DNA from 2 places in the Microvirgula curvata genome. Region 2 is predicted to be linked to the other one. Evidence: predicted binding sites of a transcription regulator. Region 2 holds the regulator's gene; the other holds the start of a gene.
The links. Region 2 encodes sigma-54, which starts transcription at its own class of promoters, with help from an activator protein. Its sites were predicted from a motif close to CTGGCACGCTTCATGCTT; they were not measured.

Region 1: ACYVG8_RS12120 (Rdx family protein) is a predicted target of sigma-54. The motif match lies at 5,681-5,698, and genes of this name have one in related genera.

Annotation. Positions count from the first base shown of each region.
Region 1 covers NZ_BAAGUB010000028.1:228,904-237,510, forward strand. The annotation lists gene ACYVG8_RS12085 (SidA/IucD/PvdA family monooxygenase) at 1-1,050, opposite strand, end outside; gene ACYVG8_RS12090 (hypothetical protein) at 1,233-1,553, shown strand; gene ACYVG8_RS12095 (LysR family transcriptional regulator) at 1,563-2,459, opposite strand; gene ACYVG8_RS12100 (NAD(P)-dependent oxidoreductase) at 2,561-3,202, shown strand; gene ACYVG8_RS12105 (TetR/AcrR family transcriptional regulator) at 3,196-3,792, opposite strand; gene ACYVG8_RS12110 (acyl-CoA thioesterase) at 3,860-4,315, shown strand; gene ACYVG8_RS12115 (hypothetical protein) at 4,305-5,252, opposite strand; gene ACYVG8_RS12120 (Rdx family protein) at 5,336-5,635, opposite strand; gene ACYVG8_RS12125 (YaeQ family protein) at 5,767-6,321, shown strand; gene ACYVG8_RS12130 (alanyl-tRNA editing protein) at 6,355-6,993, shown strand; gene ACYVG8_RS12135 (DUF3683 domain-containing protein) at 7,024-8,607, opposite strand, start outside.
Region 2 covers NZ_BAAGUB010000010.1:116,685-125,291, forward strand. The annotation lists gene ACYVG8_RS05180 (monovalent cation:proton antiporter family protein) at 1-1,502, opposite strand, end outside; gene ACYVG8_RS05185 (KpsF/GutQ family sugar-phosphate isomerase) at 1,615-2,598, shown strand; gene ACYVG8_RS05190 (KdsC family phosphatase) at 2,612-3,139, shown strand; gene lptC (LPS export ABC transporter periplasmic protein LptC) at 3,143-3,730, shown strand; gene lptA (lipopolysaccharide transport periplasmic protein LptA) at 3,708-4,277, shown strand; gene lptB (LPS export ABC transporter ATP-binding protein) at 4,274-5,008, shown strand; gene ACYVG8_RS05210 (RNA polymerase factor sigma-54) at 5,018-6,463, shown strand; gene hpf (ribosome hibernation-promoting factor, HPF/YfiA family) at 6,534-6,872, shown strand; gene ptsN (PTS IIA-like nitrogen regulatory protein PtsN) at 7,138-7,605, shown strand; gene hprK (HPr(Ser) kinase/phosphatase) at 7,598-8,554, shown strand; gene rapZ (RNase adapter RapZ) at 8,535-8,607, shown strand, end outside.

The DNA of each region.
Region 1 (8,607 bases), on a different contig from region 2:
CGGTCCCCGGGCGGTGTCCAGCCGCAGGGCGCCGTCGGCCCGCTGTGACGCCGAGCGCACCGGTGTGCCGAAATGGAAATGGGCATTGGCATGGCGCGACACGCGCAGCGTGCTGTTGTGCGGTGGCGGAATCTGCTGCTCGTTGATGTAGTGACGCCAGCGCCATTTCCACTCGTCGGCCAGTTGCCAGTAGCCGTGCAGCATGCCCGGGCTGCCGGCACCCTTGCTTTTGTTGATGCGCGGCAGGTCATCGCGGCGGATCAGCAGATCGACGCGCGCGGCACCGGCTTCCAGCGCGGTGGCGGCGCTGTCCATGGCCGAGGCGCCGCCGCCGATGACCACCACCCGCCGGCCGCGCAGTGCGGCGACGTCGTAGTCGTCCGAGGAATGGGCCCGGCGGTCGCGCGGCAATTGTGCGGCCCAGTCCGGCAGCCAGGGGCCGCCGAGGCCGTCATGGCCGGTGGCCAGCACCACATGCCGGGCCAGTACTTCATACGGCCGGTCCTGCTGCTGCTCGTCGCGCAGCTGCAGCGAGACCAGCTTGCCGTCCGCGCGCGGTCGCACGTCGACCACCCGCTGGCGGTTGCGTACGTCCAGCTCCAGCACGCGGCGATACCAGCGCAGGTAATCCATCCACTGCAGGCGCGGAATCTTGTCCAGGGCCTGCCAGGCCGCCAGTCCGAACTGCGCTTCGTACCAGGCGCGGAAGGTCAGGGCCGGCAGACCGAGCGCCGGGCCGGTCAGTTCCTTTGGCGAGCGCAGGGTTTCCATGCGCGCCGTGGTTGCCCACGGCCCCTCTAAACCCTGCGGCGCACGGTCGAAGGCAATCGCCTGGATGCCCTGGTGCTTGAGCGCGGCGGCCAGCGTCAGCCCGGCCATGCCGCCACCGATGATGGCCACGTCGAGCACGCCGCGTCCGCGGGACGGTACCCAGGCTTTTGCCGGGCGGCACAGCCAGTCGAGATCCTGTCGCAGCCGGGCTTCCAGTGCGTCGAGGGAGGGGGGGTGTGGCCACGACGATGGCGTGGCGGCGGGGGAAATCGGGGTCATGACGCGTTCGGTCCGGATGCAGAATTCAGGTCCGTGATCATTCGCTGCCCCCCGGCAAACGACAAACATTTAAAAATGCTGTGCAAATGAAGGAAATGCACAAGCCGGTGGCGGCCGGGGCTGCCGATTTGTCTGCCGGCGGGGTTCTGCTACAGTGATTCCTCTTTCTCCAGGGCCCCGCCATGATCCAGAAACTTTGCCTCGCCGGACTGCTGGCCGGCGCCACGCTGGCCGTCCATGCGGCCAATCCGCCGATTGAAGACCAGATCTATCGTGCCCAGGTCGTGTTCCAGCAGGCACGCGACGGCATGAGCAATGCCGAGCGTCGCCTGCAGACCGCCACCACGGCCAAGGACACCGCCGACAAACGGCTGATCGATGCGCAGAATGCGCAACAGACGGCGCAGAACGAATTGTCCGCGGCGCAACTGCAAATGGAGCAGGCGCGCCGCAACTATGACGCGGCCTCGCAGCAAGTGAACACGCTCTGGCAGCAGCGCTGAGCGCTGGCGTCAGCCTGCCTGCCGGGCGAAATAGTCCTGCAGCGCGGCGATGGCGTGGCGGACCTTGGCCGGCTGTGCGTCCCGGCGCGGCGTGACCGCGTAGATGCCCATCTGCGGCAGGCTCCAGCCCGGCAGCACGCGCACCAGTTCGCCGCGCGCCAGCTCGTTGCGGATCTCCGTTTCCGGCTGCACCGACAGCCCGAGCCCGGCACAGGTGAAGGAACGTACCTGCAGGATATTGTTGCTGCGGACCCGGGGTTCGACCCGCAGGGTGAAGGTCTGGCCATCCGGACCGCTGAAGCCGGGCATCTGTGCGCCCTGACCGACATCCAGCAGCAGCCAGGTGTGCCGGACCAGCTGTTCCGGCGTCAGCAAGGGCGGATGGCGTGCCAGGTAGGCCGGTGAGGCCACCAGCAGGCTGTCGCAGCGCGCCAGCTGGCGGGCGATCAGGGTCGAGTCTTCCAGTTGCCCGACCCGCAGTGCGAGATCGATGCGCTCGCCGATCAGGTCGATGCGTTCATCGCTGACGATCAGGGTCAGGGTCAGGCCGGGGTTGGCCGCCAGCAGCGGCGCCAGCGCGTCGCTGATCATCCGGCCGACAAAACCGACCGGGGCAGTCATGCGCAGCTCGCCGTTCAGCGTGTCGCGCAGCTCGGCCAGCCGCGTCCGGGCCCGCCGTGCCGCCGCCAGCATGTCGGCGCAGCCGTCGTAGAACATCTGCCCGGCCTCGGTCAGGGTCAGCTTGCGCGTGGTGCGGTACAGCAGGGTGACCGCACAATCGCGCTCCAGCTGGGCGATCTGCTGACTGACTGCCGACGGCGTGATGCCGAGCACGCGCGCGGCGGCACGCATCGATCCCTGCTCGACCACGGTGGCGAAGATCGCCATGCTGCGCAGCGCGTCCATTGTTAAGTCCTGCTAAACAGATAAAGCGAATGTCGACGGCTAATCAGCCCGGTGTCAAGGGTCTACCATGCATCATCACCTGGAACTTACCGGAGACATTCATGAAAATCGCCCTGATCGGCGCCACCGGCTTTGTCGGCACCGCGCTGCTGACCGAATTGCTGCAACGTGGCCATCAGGTGACGGCCCTGGTCCGTCACCCGGAAAAGCTGCCGCAACACCCACAACTGCATGCCGTCCGTGCCGATGCGCAGGATGCGGCGCAGGTCGCCGCCGCCGTGGCCGGCCACGACGCCGTGCTCAGTGCCTTCAATCCTGGCTGGGGCAACCCGGATATCTACGCCCAGTTCGTCTCCGGTTCGCGCGCCATCGCCGCCGGCGTCAAACAGGCTGGCGTCGCGCGTTACCTGGTGGTCGGCGGCGCCGGCAGTCTGGAAATCGCCCCGGGCGTGCAACTGGTCGATACCGACGATTTTCCGGCCGAATGGAAGCAGGGTGCGCTCGGTGCGCGCGACGTGCTGACCGAATTGCGTCAGGAAAGCGTGCTCGACTGGGTGTTCCTGTCGCCGCCGGTGTTTCTGGAACCGGGCGCGCGCACCGGCCAGTACCGCGTGGGGGGCGACCAGGTGCTGATGGGCGAAGCCGGTCCGGCACGAATCAGCGTGGCCGATCTGGCAGTGGCACTGGTCGACGAGGCGGAAACGCCGCGTCACCATCGTCAGCGCTTTACCGTCGGCTACTGATCGCCAGGCCGGGCGGCGATCACTCGCTCGAAGCCGCGCTGCGCCAGGTCGATGCCGCGCGGGTCATTGAGCAGGCGCAGGTCGTGATGCGCCGCATACAGCAGCCCGCGCAGCTCGAAGGCGGCCTGCACACAGTCGAAAGCCGGCGGCAGCTCGCCGCTGGCGATCGCCAGCTCCAGGGCGCGGATCAGTGCATCACGCTGCCAGATCTGGCCGTCGACCAGTGCGGTGCGGATCGGCCCCGGCTGGTCGTCGAACTCGGAGGCGGCAGCCAGCAGCGGGCAACTGCCGGCAAACGGGCCGTGCGCAATCCACTGCAGCCAGCCATCGAACAGCGCGCGCAGGCGCACCAGACCGCGCGGATGCGCCAGTGCCGGGCGCACGATATCGTCGACAAAGCGCGCCTGCACGGCGCGGACGGTGGCCAGTTGCAGCTCTTCCTTGGACCCGAAGTGGGCGAACAGGCCGCTTTTCGACAGGCCGCTGCGTTCGGCCAGCGCACCCAGCGTCAGACCGGAGATGCCGACTTCGCTGGCCAGATCGCTGGCCTGGCGCAGAATCAGCGCCCGGGTGTCATCGCCCTTGCTCATAAATGGCTTGCCCTTTCGTTCCGTCTCACATAAAAATAGCACGACCGTTCTTTTTTGGAGGCCGTTCATGTCCCGATACCACAAACAGGTCGAGATCCGCTGGTCGGATATCGATGCCAACCAGCACATGCGGCATACCGCCTACGCCGATCTGTGCACCCATACCCGCCTGGAGTGGCTGCAGGATGCCGGCTTCGGTGCGGACCGCTTTTTCCAGCTTGGATTCGGTCCGGTCATTTTCAAGGAAACGACCGAATATCTGCGCGAAGTGAAACTCGGCATGCGACTGGATATCGACGTGGTGCTGGTGGCCTCGTCAGCGGACCATCAGCGCTGGGTGCTGCGTCAGCAGATGGTGCGCGACGACGGCAAGCTGGCGGCGCACTACGAAGTCGCCGGCGCGTGGCTGGACCTGTCGACGCGCAAGCTGACCACCCCGCCGGCCGAGCTGCAGGCCATCTTCGATGACATGCCGCGCAGCGAGGATTATCACGAACTGCCGCTGTCGCGCGTCAAGCCTTGATATTGATGCTGATGCCGGCGCCGGACATCGACTCGTTCAGCGAGGCGAGGATCTTGTCGGCATCGCGCGCCGAAGCGTCGTTCGGCGCGGCGCGGCGCACATCCTTGACCATATTGCGCAGCATCTGCATGACTTCGCGGATCTTGGCCGCATCTTCCGGCGACAGGTTCAGCTTCTTTTCACTGGACGGCGACAGCGAAATCCGCGAGGTCTGATCAGTGCCGGCGGCGCGGTTCGCGTCCTGCTCGGCCTGGGTGGCGGTGGCGCCGGCGGTGCCTGCCGCAGCCGCAGTGGCGGCTTCCTTGCCGGTGTTGTCGCCGCTGCTGCCGTCTTCCTCGCCGCCCTCGTCGCTGGTGGCGGCAGCCGGCTCGCTGTCGACCGGCACCTCGGCGGCGGCCTGCGCGGCAGCCTCATCGCCTGCGCCGGCGGACTCGCCACCGGTCTCGGCCGCTGCGGCGGCTGAGGCCGCGCCGGAGGCATCGGCACTGGCGCTGGCCGACGCCCCGCCATCGCTGCTGCCACCGGACACGCTGCCACTGCTGGCCGACGACGAGTCCCCGCTCGACTGGCCGAGCTGCTGGGCAATCTGCTTGAGCTCGCGCGCCATTTCCTTCAATTGCGGCGCCATGGCCTTCTTCTGTGCCGGCGTCATGCCGATCATCAACTGGCGCATCAGGCGCACGCGTTCCTTCAACTGCTCGAGCCGCTGGCGTGCCATGGCCTTGGACTGCTCGCTGGCCTGACTCCTGGTGGTGCGACTCAGCGTGTTCAGCGACAGACTGGCCTTGCGTGCCTCGTTGCTCAGCGTGACACGCACATCCTCGACCAGCGGCGCCAGCACACTCTGGCGTTGCGCCTGCGCCGATGCCGTCGCGTCGGTTTTGGCACTGGCGCTCTGGGCGGCGGTCGTCTGGGCGGTGTTGGTGTTGATCAGCATGGCATTCTCTAGCTGTTTCCAATATCCGCTATATCGACCACATGGCACCATTCTTGGGCGTCAACTGCTGGCCGGTCCCGATTTCAGTCGGCTTCGGCCTTGCCGGGCCGGTCGCTGTGGCCGAGCGGGCGGTCCGGAAACAGGCGGTCGCGCACGCGCTGCTTGATGGTCTTGATATCCGGAAAGCCGTCTTCTTCCTTGCGATCCCATAGCTGCTCGCCATCGAGCAGAATGCGGAACAGCCCGCCGCGCGCGGGAATCAGCGCGACTTCTGCCAGTTCGCCGTCGCTGAAGGTGGTCAGCAGTTCCTGCGCCATCCAGCCGGCGCGCAGCAGCCAGCGGCACTGGGTGCAATAGTGGATTTCCAGTCTGGGGGATGGCATGGCGGCTCCGGAATGACAATATCAGGGTGGCAAACCCTGCCACGGAAGCCGGGAACGCGCCAGCATGGCACACAAGACAAGGCGGCAAGCCGCGCGGACCGGTAAACTCGATCTTTTGCCCGGAAGTCCCCATGGCGCTCAAAGCCACCATTTTCAAAGCCGATCTCGATATTTCCGACATGGATCGGGGCTATTACGCCAGCCACAGCCTGACGCTGGCCCGTCATCCGTCGGAAACCGACGAACGGATGATGTTGCGACTGGCCGTGTTCGCGCTGCACGCCAGCGAGCGGCTGGCCTTTACCAAGGGCCTGATCGCCGATGACGAGCCCGAGTTGTGGCAGAAGAACTACGGCGACGAGATCGAACTGTGGATCGATCTGGGCGAGCCGGACGAGAAGCGGCTGAAAAAAGCCTGCGCCCGCGCCGACCGGGTCTGGCTGTACTGCTATGGCGGGCGTGCCGCCGACGTCTGGTGGCAGGGCATGCAGAGCAAGGTCAGCCGGCTGGAGAACCTGACCGTGATCAGCATCCCGCCGGACACGCTGGCCCAGCTGACCACGCTGACCCAGCGCGGGATGCAGTTGCAGGCGACAATCCAGGACGGGCAGTTGTGGCTGGCCGGCCCGGCGCATTCGGTACTGGTGGAAGGCGAAGTCTGGCAGGGCGACGCCGAACGACGATAGGAAAAAGCGGGCACAGGCCCGGCAGGAGCGAGCATGACCGTAAAGGCATTCTGGCAGGACCCGTACTGCACCGGGCTCGACACCCGCGTGGCGACGGTAAACGGCAACGAGGTGACCGTCGAGGCGACGATCTTCTACGCGGAGTCGGGCGGGCAGGAAAGCGACAGCGGCACACTGGCCGGGCTGCCGGTGCTGGCGGCACGCAAGGCCGGGCGCGACATCGTGTATACGCTGGCGGACGGGCACGGGCTGAACGCCGGCGACCCGGCCCGGATCGAGATCGACTGGGACCGGCGTTACCGGCTGATGCGACTGCATTTCGCTGCCGAGATCGTGCTGGAGCTGGTCAGCGCCCGGGTGCCGGGCATCGGCAAGATCGGCGCTCACATTGCCGCCGACAAGGCGCGCATCGACTTTCTGCATGACAGCAATATCAGCGTGCTGTTCGCCGCGCTGGAACCGGCCCTGGCGAGCCTGGTCGCGGCCGATCAGCCGATCGTCAGCGCCTTCAGCGACGAAGCGGCCGAGCGGCGCTACTGGGAAATCGCCGGCGTCGGCCGGGTGCCCTGTGGCGGCACCCACCTGCGCCGTACCGGCGAAATCGGCCGGATCACGCTGAAACGCAAAAACGTCGGCAAAGGCAAGGAACGGATCGAGATCTTCGTCGATTGAGTGGCCCGGAGGCCACCCGATCGCACCGGTCTACAGCAGCACCCGTTCCACGCCGCCATCGCGGGCCCGGGCGACATAGTCGGCCATCCAGTTGTCACCGAGCACCGCCTTGGCCATTTCCACCACGATATAGTCGGCTTCAATGCCGGTGCTGTCCTGATAGCGCGACAGCCCCTGCAGGCAGGACGGGCAACTGGTCAGGATCTTGACCTGTTGCGCCGCTTCGCCGGCCTTTTCCGCCGCGATATCGCGCGCCCGGTTGATCTCCTCTTCCTTGCGGAAGCGGAGCTGGGTCGACACGTCGGGGCGCGACACCGCCAGGGTGCCGGACTCGCCGCAGCAGCGCTCGCTCTGCACCACGCCGCCACCGAGCAGACCGTTGACGGTCTTGATCGGCTGCTGGGTCTTCATCGGCGTATGGCACGGGTCGTGGTACAGATACTGCACCCCGGCCAGTCCCTCAATGTGGACGCCCTTCTCCAGCAGGTATTCATGGATGTCGATGATGCGGCAGCCGGGGAAGATCTTGTCGAACTGGTACTTGTCGAGCTGGTCGTAGCAGGTGCCGCAGCTGACCACCACCGTCTTGATGTCGAGGTAGTTCAGCGTATTGGCGACGCGGTGGAACAGCACGCGGTTTTCCGTCGTGATGACGTCGGCCTTGTCGCCGTTGCCGGTCGCGTTCTGCGGATAGCCGCAGCACAGATAGCCGGGCGGCAGCACGGTCTGGGCGCCGACATGCCACAGCATGGCCTGGGTGGCGAGGCCGACCTGGCTGAACAGCCGCTCGGAGCCACAGCCGGGGAAGTAGAACACCGCCTCGCTGTCCTCGGCCGCCTGCTGCGGATTGCGGATCACCGGCACCACGGCCGGGTCCTCGATGTCGAGCAGCGCGCGGCTGGTCTTCTTCGGCAGATTGCCGGGCATCGGCTTGGTAAAGAAGTGCACCACCTGCGCCTTGACGTCGGGGCGGCCGACCGTGGCCGGCGGCGCCTCGATAACCGAGCGGGTCAGCCCCAGCGAACCGGCAACCTTCACGCCCAGCCGCTGCGCCTTGTAACCGAAGCCGATCATCGAACGGCGCAGGGTCTTGATCGTCGCCGGGTCCTTGGCGTTCAGGAAGGCCATGGCGGCGAAGGTGCCGGGATTGAACTTCTTCTTGCCGGTGCGGCGCAGGAAGTTGCGCATGGCGATGGTGACATCGCCGAAGTCGATCTTGACCGGACAGGGGTTCGCGCACTTGTGGCAGACGGTGCAGTGGTCGGCCACGTCGGACAGCTCGTCGAAATGCTTGAAGCTGACACCGCGCCGGGTCTGTTCCTCGTACAGGAACGCCTCGGTCAGCAGGCCGACACCGAGAATCTTGTTGCGCGGCGAGTACAGCAGATTGGCGCGCGGCACATGAGTTGCGCACACCGGCTTGCATTTGCCGCAGCGCAGACAGTCCTTGACCATGTCCGAGATCGAGCCGAGCTCGGACTGTTCGAGAATCAGGCTTTCCGCGCCGAGCAGTTCGAACGACGGCGTATAGGCGTTCTTCAGGTCGGCGCCGGGCAGCAGCTTGCCCTTGTTGAAGCGGCCGTGCGGGTCAACCCGCTGCTTGTACTCGACGAA
Region 2 (8,607 bases):
ACGATAATCGGCAGGTCTGGCCGCAACGTCTGCGCCACGCGCAGGATCTGCATGCTGGCATGGGTATCGGCGAAGGTAATCACCAGCACCTTGGCCCGCATCAGGCCGGCAGCCAGCAGCACTTCCCGCTTGCCGGCATCACCAAATACCACTGCATCGCCGGCTGCTGCTGCCTCGCGCACCCGCTCCGGATCGAGGTCGAGCGCGAACAGGCTCATGTCCTCTTTTTCCAGCAGCCGCGCCAGCGCCTGGCCGCTGCGACCGTAGCCGCAGATGATCGCGTGCTCGTTGCGCATCATGCTCGACACCAGGATCTGGTGCAGATCGGCCGCCTGGCTGACCCAGTCCGAACGGATCAGCAGGCGTACCAGCCGCGGCGTCTGCTGGATCAGGAATGGCGACATCAGCATCGAGATCAGCACCGAGGTAATCGCCGCCTGCTCGATCGCCGGCGCCACCAGTCCCAGGTTGCCGGCCAGCGCGATCAGCACGAAGCCGAACTCGCCCCCCTGTGCCAGCGCCAGTGCGGTTCGCAGTGCGTCATTGGCCCGATAGCGGAAGGTTCGCGCCACCGCGAACATGACGATGGCCTTGCCCGGTACCAGCACGGCCACAAAGGCGAATACCAGCCAGAAACGCTCGGCCAGCGCGGCGAGATCGAGCCGCATGCCGATGGTGATGAAAAAGAAGCCGAGCAGAATGTCGCGGAACGGCCGGATGTCTTCCTCGACCTGGTAGCGATATTCGGTTTCGGCGATCAACATGCCGGCGACGAAAGCCCCCAGTGCCAGACTCAGCCCGGCCAGTTCGGTCAGCCACGAAATCGACAGCGTGATCAGCAGCACATTGATCATGAACAGTTCGCCCGAGCGCTGCCGGGCGACCACATGGAACCACGGCCGCAGCAGCTTCTGGCCCACGGTGAACAGCAGCACCATCACCAGCACGACCTTCAGGAAGGCGATCGCCAGATCCAGTGCCAGCGTTTCGGCATTGCCGGCCAGCGCCGGCAGCAGAATCAGCATCGGCACCACCGCCAGATCCTGGAACAGCAGCACGCCGATCGACATCTGCCCGTGCGGCGCATTGAGTTCCAGCCGCTCGGTCAGCAGCTTGGACACGATCGCGGTCGACGACAGGGCCGCCACCGCGCCGAGCGTAAAGCCGGTAAGCGGCCGCCCGCCCAGCGCGATGAACAGCACCATGACTGCCAGCAGGGTCACCACCACCTGGCCGGCGCCAAGCCCGAACACGATGCGCCGCATCGCCCGCAGTTTCGGCAGACTGAATTCAAGACCGATGGTGAACATCATGAAAACAATGCCGATTTCACCCAGAAACTGGGACTGGTCAGTCCCCGCAATCAGCGCGAACCCGCCCGGGCCAACAATGAATCCCACCAGCAGGTAACCGAGCATGGCGGGGACTTTGACCGCCCGGCACAGGGTGATGACCCCGACGGCGGCGAACAGGATGGCAACGACAGGTGCTAATGAATGCATCAGGAAATCGACAGTGGCATGAAGTATCGGAAACGCCGCGAGTTTAACGCTTGGTATACTCCCCCACTACGACATCTTTTGACGGAGGGTGACAGCGCCCTCCCGACCTGACATGAATGCATCCCTGTCCGCCCATCGCCTCGCCCTTGCCCGCGATGTTCTCGCCACCGAAGCTCAAGCCATCGAGGGCGTGTCCGCACGCCTGAACGGCAGCTTTCTTGCCGCCGTCGACGCGGTGCTCGCCTGCCGTGGCCGGGTCATCGTGACCGGCATGGGCAAGTCCGGCCATATCGCGCGCAAGATTGCCGCCACGCTGGCATCGACCGGCACGCCGGCATTCTTCGTCCACCCGGCCGAAGCCGCCCACGGCGACCTCGGCATGATTGCCGCCGGCGACGTGGTGATCGCCCTGTCCTATTCGGGCGAATCCGGTGAGCTGATCGCCCTGCTGCCGGCCATCCGCCGCAAGGGCGTCACCCTGATCGGCATGACCGGCCGCGACACGTCGACGCTGGCCCGCGAATCGGACATCCATCTGGACGCGGCCATCGAACACGAGGCCGGACCGCTCGGTCTGGCACCGACCGCCAGCACCACCGCCGCGCTGGCGCTCGGCGACGCGCTGGCACTGACGCTGCTCGATGCGCGGAATTTCCGTGCCGAAGATTTTGCGCTGTCGCATCCGGGCGGCAGCCTGGGCCGGCGTTTGCTGGTCCATGTTTCGGACGTGATGCACGGCGGTGATGCGCTGCCCGTGGTCGCACCGGACGCCAGCCTGCGCGATGCGCTGCTGGAAATCAGCCGCAAGGGGCTGGGCATGACCGCCATCGCCGACGCGGACGGCACGCTGCGCGGCATCTTTACCGACGGCGACCTGCGCCGGCTGATCGATGCCGGTCAGGCGGATTTCCTCGCCACCCCGGTCGGCACGGTCATGCAGCCGGCCGCCAAGACCATTGCTGCCGACCGGCTCGCGGCCGAAGCGGTCAAGGTCATGGAGGCCAACAAGATCAACGGCCTGCTCGTGCTCGACACGAACGGCAAACTGGCTGGCGCGCTGAACATGCACGATCTGTTCCGCGCCGGTGTGGTGTAACACGATACTGACTATGCACACTGTCCATGCACTCGCAGTTCCCGTCCGCCTGCTGATCCTCGACGTCGACGGCGTCCTGACCGACGGCCAGCTGTATTTCACGCCGGCCGGCGAGGAAATCAAGGCATTCAACACCCTCGACGGCCACGGCCTGAAGATGCTGCAGAAAAGCGGCGTCGCCCTTGCCATCATCACCGGCCGCGCCTCCGGCGCCACCGAGCATCGCGCGCGCGCGCTCGGCATTGATCACCTGTACATGGGGTCGGAAGGCAAGCGCGCCGCATTCGCCGATCTGCTGGCCAGAACCGGGCTCGACGCGGCCGCCTGTGCCTATGTCGGTGACGACGTGGTCGACCTGCCGGTCATGCGCCAGGTCGGCTTCGCTGTCGCGGTGCCGGCCGCGCCCGATATCGTGCGCAGCCACGCCCACTACGTGACCGGTCGCCATGGCGGCCACGGCGCGGTGCGCGAAGTCTGTGAACTGATCATGCAGGCCCAGGGCACGCTGGACGCGGCGCTCGCGCCGTACCTGGAAGACTGAGCCATGTTCGCACTCCGCAATGCCTCGCGCCTGTTCCCGCTGCTGCTGGCCGTGATCCTGATCCTGCTGACGCTGTGGCTGGAATACCTGCTGTCGATGCTGCCGGCCGGCCGCGACCCGGTCAACCGCGGTACGGTCGAGTACATGGCGTCCGACTTTGTCGGCACCAGCTTCGACGCCAATGGCCGCATCGACCGCCACGCCTTCGGCAAATCCATGTGGCAATATCCGGAAGACAAGCGGGTATTCTTTACCGACTCGACGCTGGAACAGTACAGCCTGGGACGGAAGGATCTGTCGATCTTTACCACCAGCGGCCTGTACAACAACGATACCGGCATCGCCTTCCTCGACGGCAAGGTCCGCGCCCGGCGAGAGCCTTCGGCGCAGCATCCGCTGCCGGCCACGCTGGACACCACCCGCTTGACCGTCGATACGCGCAAGCGCACCGCCGACACCCTGGCGCCGGCAATCTACGTCGAAGGCGGCAACCGCATTGACTCGGTGGGTTTCCACTACGCCGATGCCACCCAACAATACAAACTCAAATCGCGCGTCAGGATGACTTATGCTCCGCCGAAATCCGAATAATTCCTTCCGCCTCGCCGCAGGTGCCCTGATCGTCTGCAGCGCCCTCGCCGCCCATGCCGAAAAGGCCGACCGCAGCAAACCGATCAATATCGAAGCCGACCAGGCCAGTCTCGACCAGCAGAAGGGCGTGACCGTCTACGAAGGCAATGTGATCCTGACCCAGGGCACATCGAAGCTGACCGCCGCCAAACTGACGGTGAACCAGGACAAGGCCGGCAACCAGTACGGCACCGCCATCGGCAACCCGGCCACCTTCCGCCAGCGCCTCGACCCTGACAGCGACGGCAAGGTCGAGTGGATCAACGGCAAGGGCCAGCGCATTGACTACGACAACGCCAAGCAACTGGTTACAATCTATGACAACGGCAGAGTTCAGCGCGGTGGCGACGTCGTCACCGGCAATGTGATCATCTACGACGGCAAGACCCAGCAATTCCAGGCCACCGGCACCCGCAGCGATGCCCATGGCCAGGCAATGAAGGGCGGCAAGGGCCGTGTCACCGTGGTGATCCAGCCGCGTGAAAAGAAGGAAGGCGCCAATAAATGACGCAAGCCACCAGTCGCCTCAGCGTCCGCCACCTGCAGAAGCGCTACAAGAAGCGCACGGTGGTCCAGGATGTCTCGCTGGAAATCAACAGCGGTGAGGTCGTCGGTCTGCTCGGTCCGAATGGTGCCGGCAAGACCACCAGTTTCTACATGATCGTCGGCCTGGTGCCGGCCGATGCCGGCGACATCCATATCGACGATATCGATGCCAGCCATCTGGCCATCCACCAGCGTGCCCGGCTCGGCATCGGCTATCTGCCGCAGGAAGCCTCGATCTTCCGCAAGCTCACGGTCGAGGAAAACATTCTCGCCGTGCTCGAGCTGACCGGACTGAAAGGGGCGAAGATCCAGGAAGAACTGGAGCTGCTGCTCGACGATCTGAACATCGCCCACCTGCGCGACAACCCGGCGCTGTCGCTGTCCGGCGGCGAGCGCCGCCGGGTGGAAATCGCCCGCGCGCTGGCCATGCGCCCGCGTTTCATCCTGCTGGACGAACCGTTTGCCGGCGTTGACCCGATTGCCGTCATCGATATCCAGAAGATCATCTCCTACCTGAAGGAGCGCGGCATCGGCGTACTGATCACCGATCACAATGTTCGCGAAACCCTGCGCATCTGCGATCGGGCTTACATTATCAATGCCGGCAGCGTACTTGCCGCCGGCAAGCCCCAGGCGCTGGTCGAGGACGAAAATGTCCGCCGCGTCTACCTGGGCGAGCATTTCCACCTCTAGACAGCGGCCATGAAGCAAAGCCTCCAGCTCAAGCTGGGTCAGCAACTGACCCTTACGCCCCAACTGCAACAGTCGATCCGGCTGCTGCAGCTCTCGACGCTGGACTTGCAACAGGAAGTGGAACAGTTCATCGCCGACAATCCGCTGCTGGAGCGCGACGAGGGCCGTGACGAAAACGGCGCGGAAGTCAGCGATGCCGGCGAGATTGCCATCAACGGCCATGACGAGCCGCGCGAGCCACCGCAGCAGCAGGACGGGGCCGGCGGCAACGACGACAGCGCCACCGACCTGAACCTGGTCAACGACTGGTCCAGCTACGGCCGCAACGGCAGCGACGAAGACGACGACTGGGACCCGCACCAGAACCTGACCCGGGCCACCACGCTGCGCGAGCATCTGCTGGCGCAGCTGGCCGAGCTGCCGCTGTCGGTCCGCGACCGGGCAATGGCGATGGTCATCATCGAGGAACTGGACGACGACGGCTACCTGCCCTGCCCGCTGGAAGAGCTTGCCGTCCATCTGCCGGCGGAACTGGAGATCGATCCCGACGAGCTGACCGTGGCGCTGACCCTGGTCCAGCAGTTCGAGCCGGCCGGTGTCGCCTCGCGCGATCTGACCGAATCGCTGCTGCTGCAACTGGCGGCCCGGCCCGAGTCGCCGGCCAGGCCGCTGGCGCAGGACATCGTCCGCCACCACCTGCCGCTGCTCGCCAACCGCGACTTCACCCGGCTGCGCCGCGCCACCGGTGCCGACGACGAATCGATCCGGCAGGCCCAGGCGCTGATCGCCTCGCTGAACCCGCGTCCGGCCGCCGGTTTCGGCAGCGGCGACACCCACTACGTGATGGCCGACGTGCTGGTCCGTCGCGATCGCAACGGAATCTGGCTGCCCCTCTTGAATCCTGCGACTCAGCCCAAATTGAAAGTAAATCAGCTGTACGCGCAGATGCTCAGCCGGCACCGCGGCGAGGCCGGACAATTGTCCGGCCGGCTGCAGGAAGCCAAGTGGCTGATCCGCAACATCGAACAGCGGGCCGACACTATACTCAGGGTGTCGCAGGTCATCGTCGAGCGACAGCAGGCGTTCTTTGATCAGGGTGAAGTCGCAATGCGCCCCATGGTGCTGCGCGACGTCGCCGACGAATTGGGATTGCACGAGTCGACCATCTCCCGCGTGACCAGCAGCAAGTATCTGATCTGTCCGCGTGGCGTGTTCGAACTCAAGTACTTCTTCGGCACGGCGCTGGACACCGATTCCGGCGGCGAATGCTCGGCAACCGCCATCAAGGCGCGGTTGCGCAAGCTGATTGCCGACGAAGACCCGCACAAACCGCTGTCGGACAGCGTGCTGGCCGAACGGCTCGGTGACGAGGGCATCCAGGTTGCCCGCCGCACCGTCGCCAAGTATCGCGAGGCATTGCTGATACCACCGGTAAACCAGCGGAAAACGATTTAACGCGCGTCAAGGCGCGCCCCCTGCGTATCCAGCAACATGGATACGCCAGCCCACCAGAAGGAGTTAGGGTATGAACCTGAACATCACCGGCGTCCATCTCGAAGTCACTCCGAGCCTGCGCGACTACCTGTCGGAAAAAATCGACCGCATCACCCGCCACGTCGATAACGTCATTGCCGTCAACGTCGCCCTCTCGGTCGAGAAACTCGACCAGAAAGTGACGGTCGACGTTCACCTGAAGGGCAAGGACATCCACGTCGAGGAAGTCGCAGCCGACATGTATGCGGCCATTGACCTGGTTGCCGACAAGCTGGACAGACAGGTGCTGAAGCACAAGGAGAAGAGTACGGATCACTTCTCGGACAAGGCGCACAAGGCACAGGAGCTGTCCGCCGGCTCCGAAGCCTGAGCCTGAAGAAGACTCACAAGGGCAAGCGCCCGCGGTCGTCGTGCCGCTGGCTCAGGCCTGACTGAAAGGGGGGGACTGCCGGAAACGGCAGTCCCCCCGTTTGATTGCGGGCCCTCGCGCCCGGAGGGGTGCCGGCACAGGCATTCCGCTGCCGGTCCGCCCTTTGCTGGTGCAGACCGGCCGGGGTGCCCACTAATGCGGCAGACGCTCCCGCCGTAACCGGCTAGAATGGCCCCGTTTTGATTACTCGTACTCGTTGACGACCATGAGTCTGATCGCAAAGATCCTGCCCAGCACCGACCACCTGCTCGTCGATCTCGACGTCAGCAGCAAGAAACGCGTGTTCGAGCATGTCGGCATCCTGTTCGAGAACGCCTACGGCATTGCCCGCAGCACCGTTTTCGACAGCCTGTTCGCCCGGGAAAAACTCGGCTCCACCGGACTCGGTCACGGGGTTGCCATCCCGCACGGTCGCGCCAAGGGGCTCAAGGACGTCGCCGGCTGCTTCATCCGCCTGAAATCCCCGATTCCGTTCGACTCGCCCGATGGCAAGCCGGTCAGCCTGCTGTTCGTGCTGCTGGTGCCCGAGCAGGCAACCGACCTGCATCTGCAGGTACTGTCGGAACTCGCACAGATGTTCAGCCGCCGCCAGCTGCGCGAAGCGCTGGCCGCCGCACCGGATGCCCAGACCCTGTTCCAGCTTCTGACCACCCAGCAGGACAGCCATGCCTAGCATCACGGTCAGGAAGCTTTATCAGGACAACCGGCAGAAACTCAATCTGAACTGGGTCGCCGGCTCGTCCGGCATCGACAACCTGATCGGCACCGACGACCAGCGGCCAACCCTGGCCCTGGTCGGCCACCTGAACCTGATCCACCCGAACAGCCTGCAGGTGCTCGGCGTCGCCGAATGCGACTACCTGAACCAGCTGGGACAGGACGCGGCCCGCGAAGCGCTGGAGCAGCTGTTCCGGCTGCCGATGTCGGCCATCATCGTCGCCAACGGCCAGCCGGTTCCGGCCGCACTGAAGGCCGCCTGCGAACACCAGCGCGTGCCGCTGATCGCCTCGAGCCAGGCCTCGCCGTACCTGATGGACGTGATGCGCATCTACCTGGCGCGAGTCCTGGCGGTGTCCACCGTGCTGCACGGCGTGTTCCTCGACGTGCTCGAGGTCGGCGTGCTGATTACCGGCGACAGCGCGATGGGCAAGAGCGAACTGGCACTGGAACTGATTTCCCGCGGCCACGGCCTGGTGGCCGACGACGCGGTCGACCTGTTCCGCATCGGCCCGGAAACCCTGGAAGGACGCTGCCCGGACATGCTGCGCGATTTCCTTGAAGTGCGCGGCCTCGGCATCCTCAATATCCGCACGGTGTTTGGCGAAACCGCCATCCGGCCGAAAAAGATCCTCAAACTGATCATCCATCTGGTCAAGGCCACCGACCAGATCATGCAGGACATCGACCGGCTGGCCATCCAGTCGGAAACGCAGGAAGTCCTGAACGTCAAAATCCGCAAGGTCACCATTCCGGTGGCTGCCGGTCGCAACCTGGGCGTGCTGGTCGAAACCGCCGTTCGCAATTACATTCTCCAGCTCAGGGGCATCGACAGCACGCGCGACTTCATCGAACGGCAGACGCGCATGTTGAGGGAGCAGGAAAATGCAGCTGATCCTGATTAGCGGACTGTCCGGCTCGGGCAAGAGCATCGCCTTGCGCATGCTCGAGGACAGCG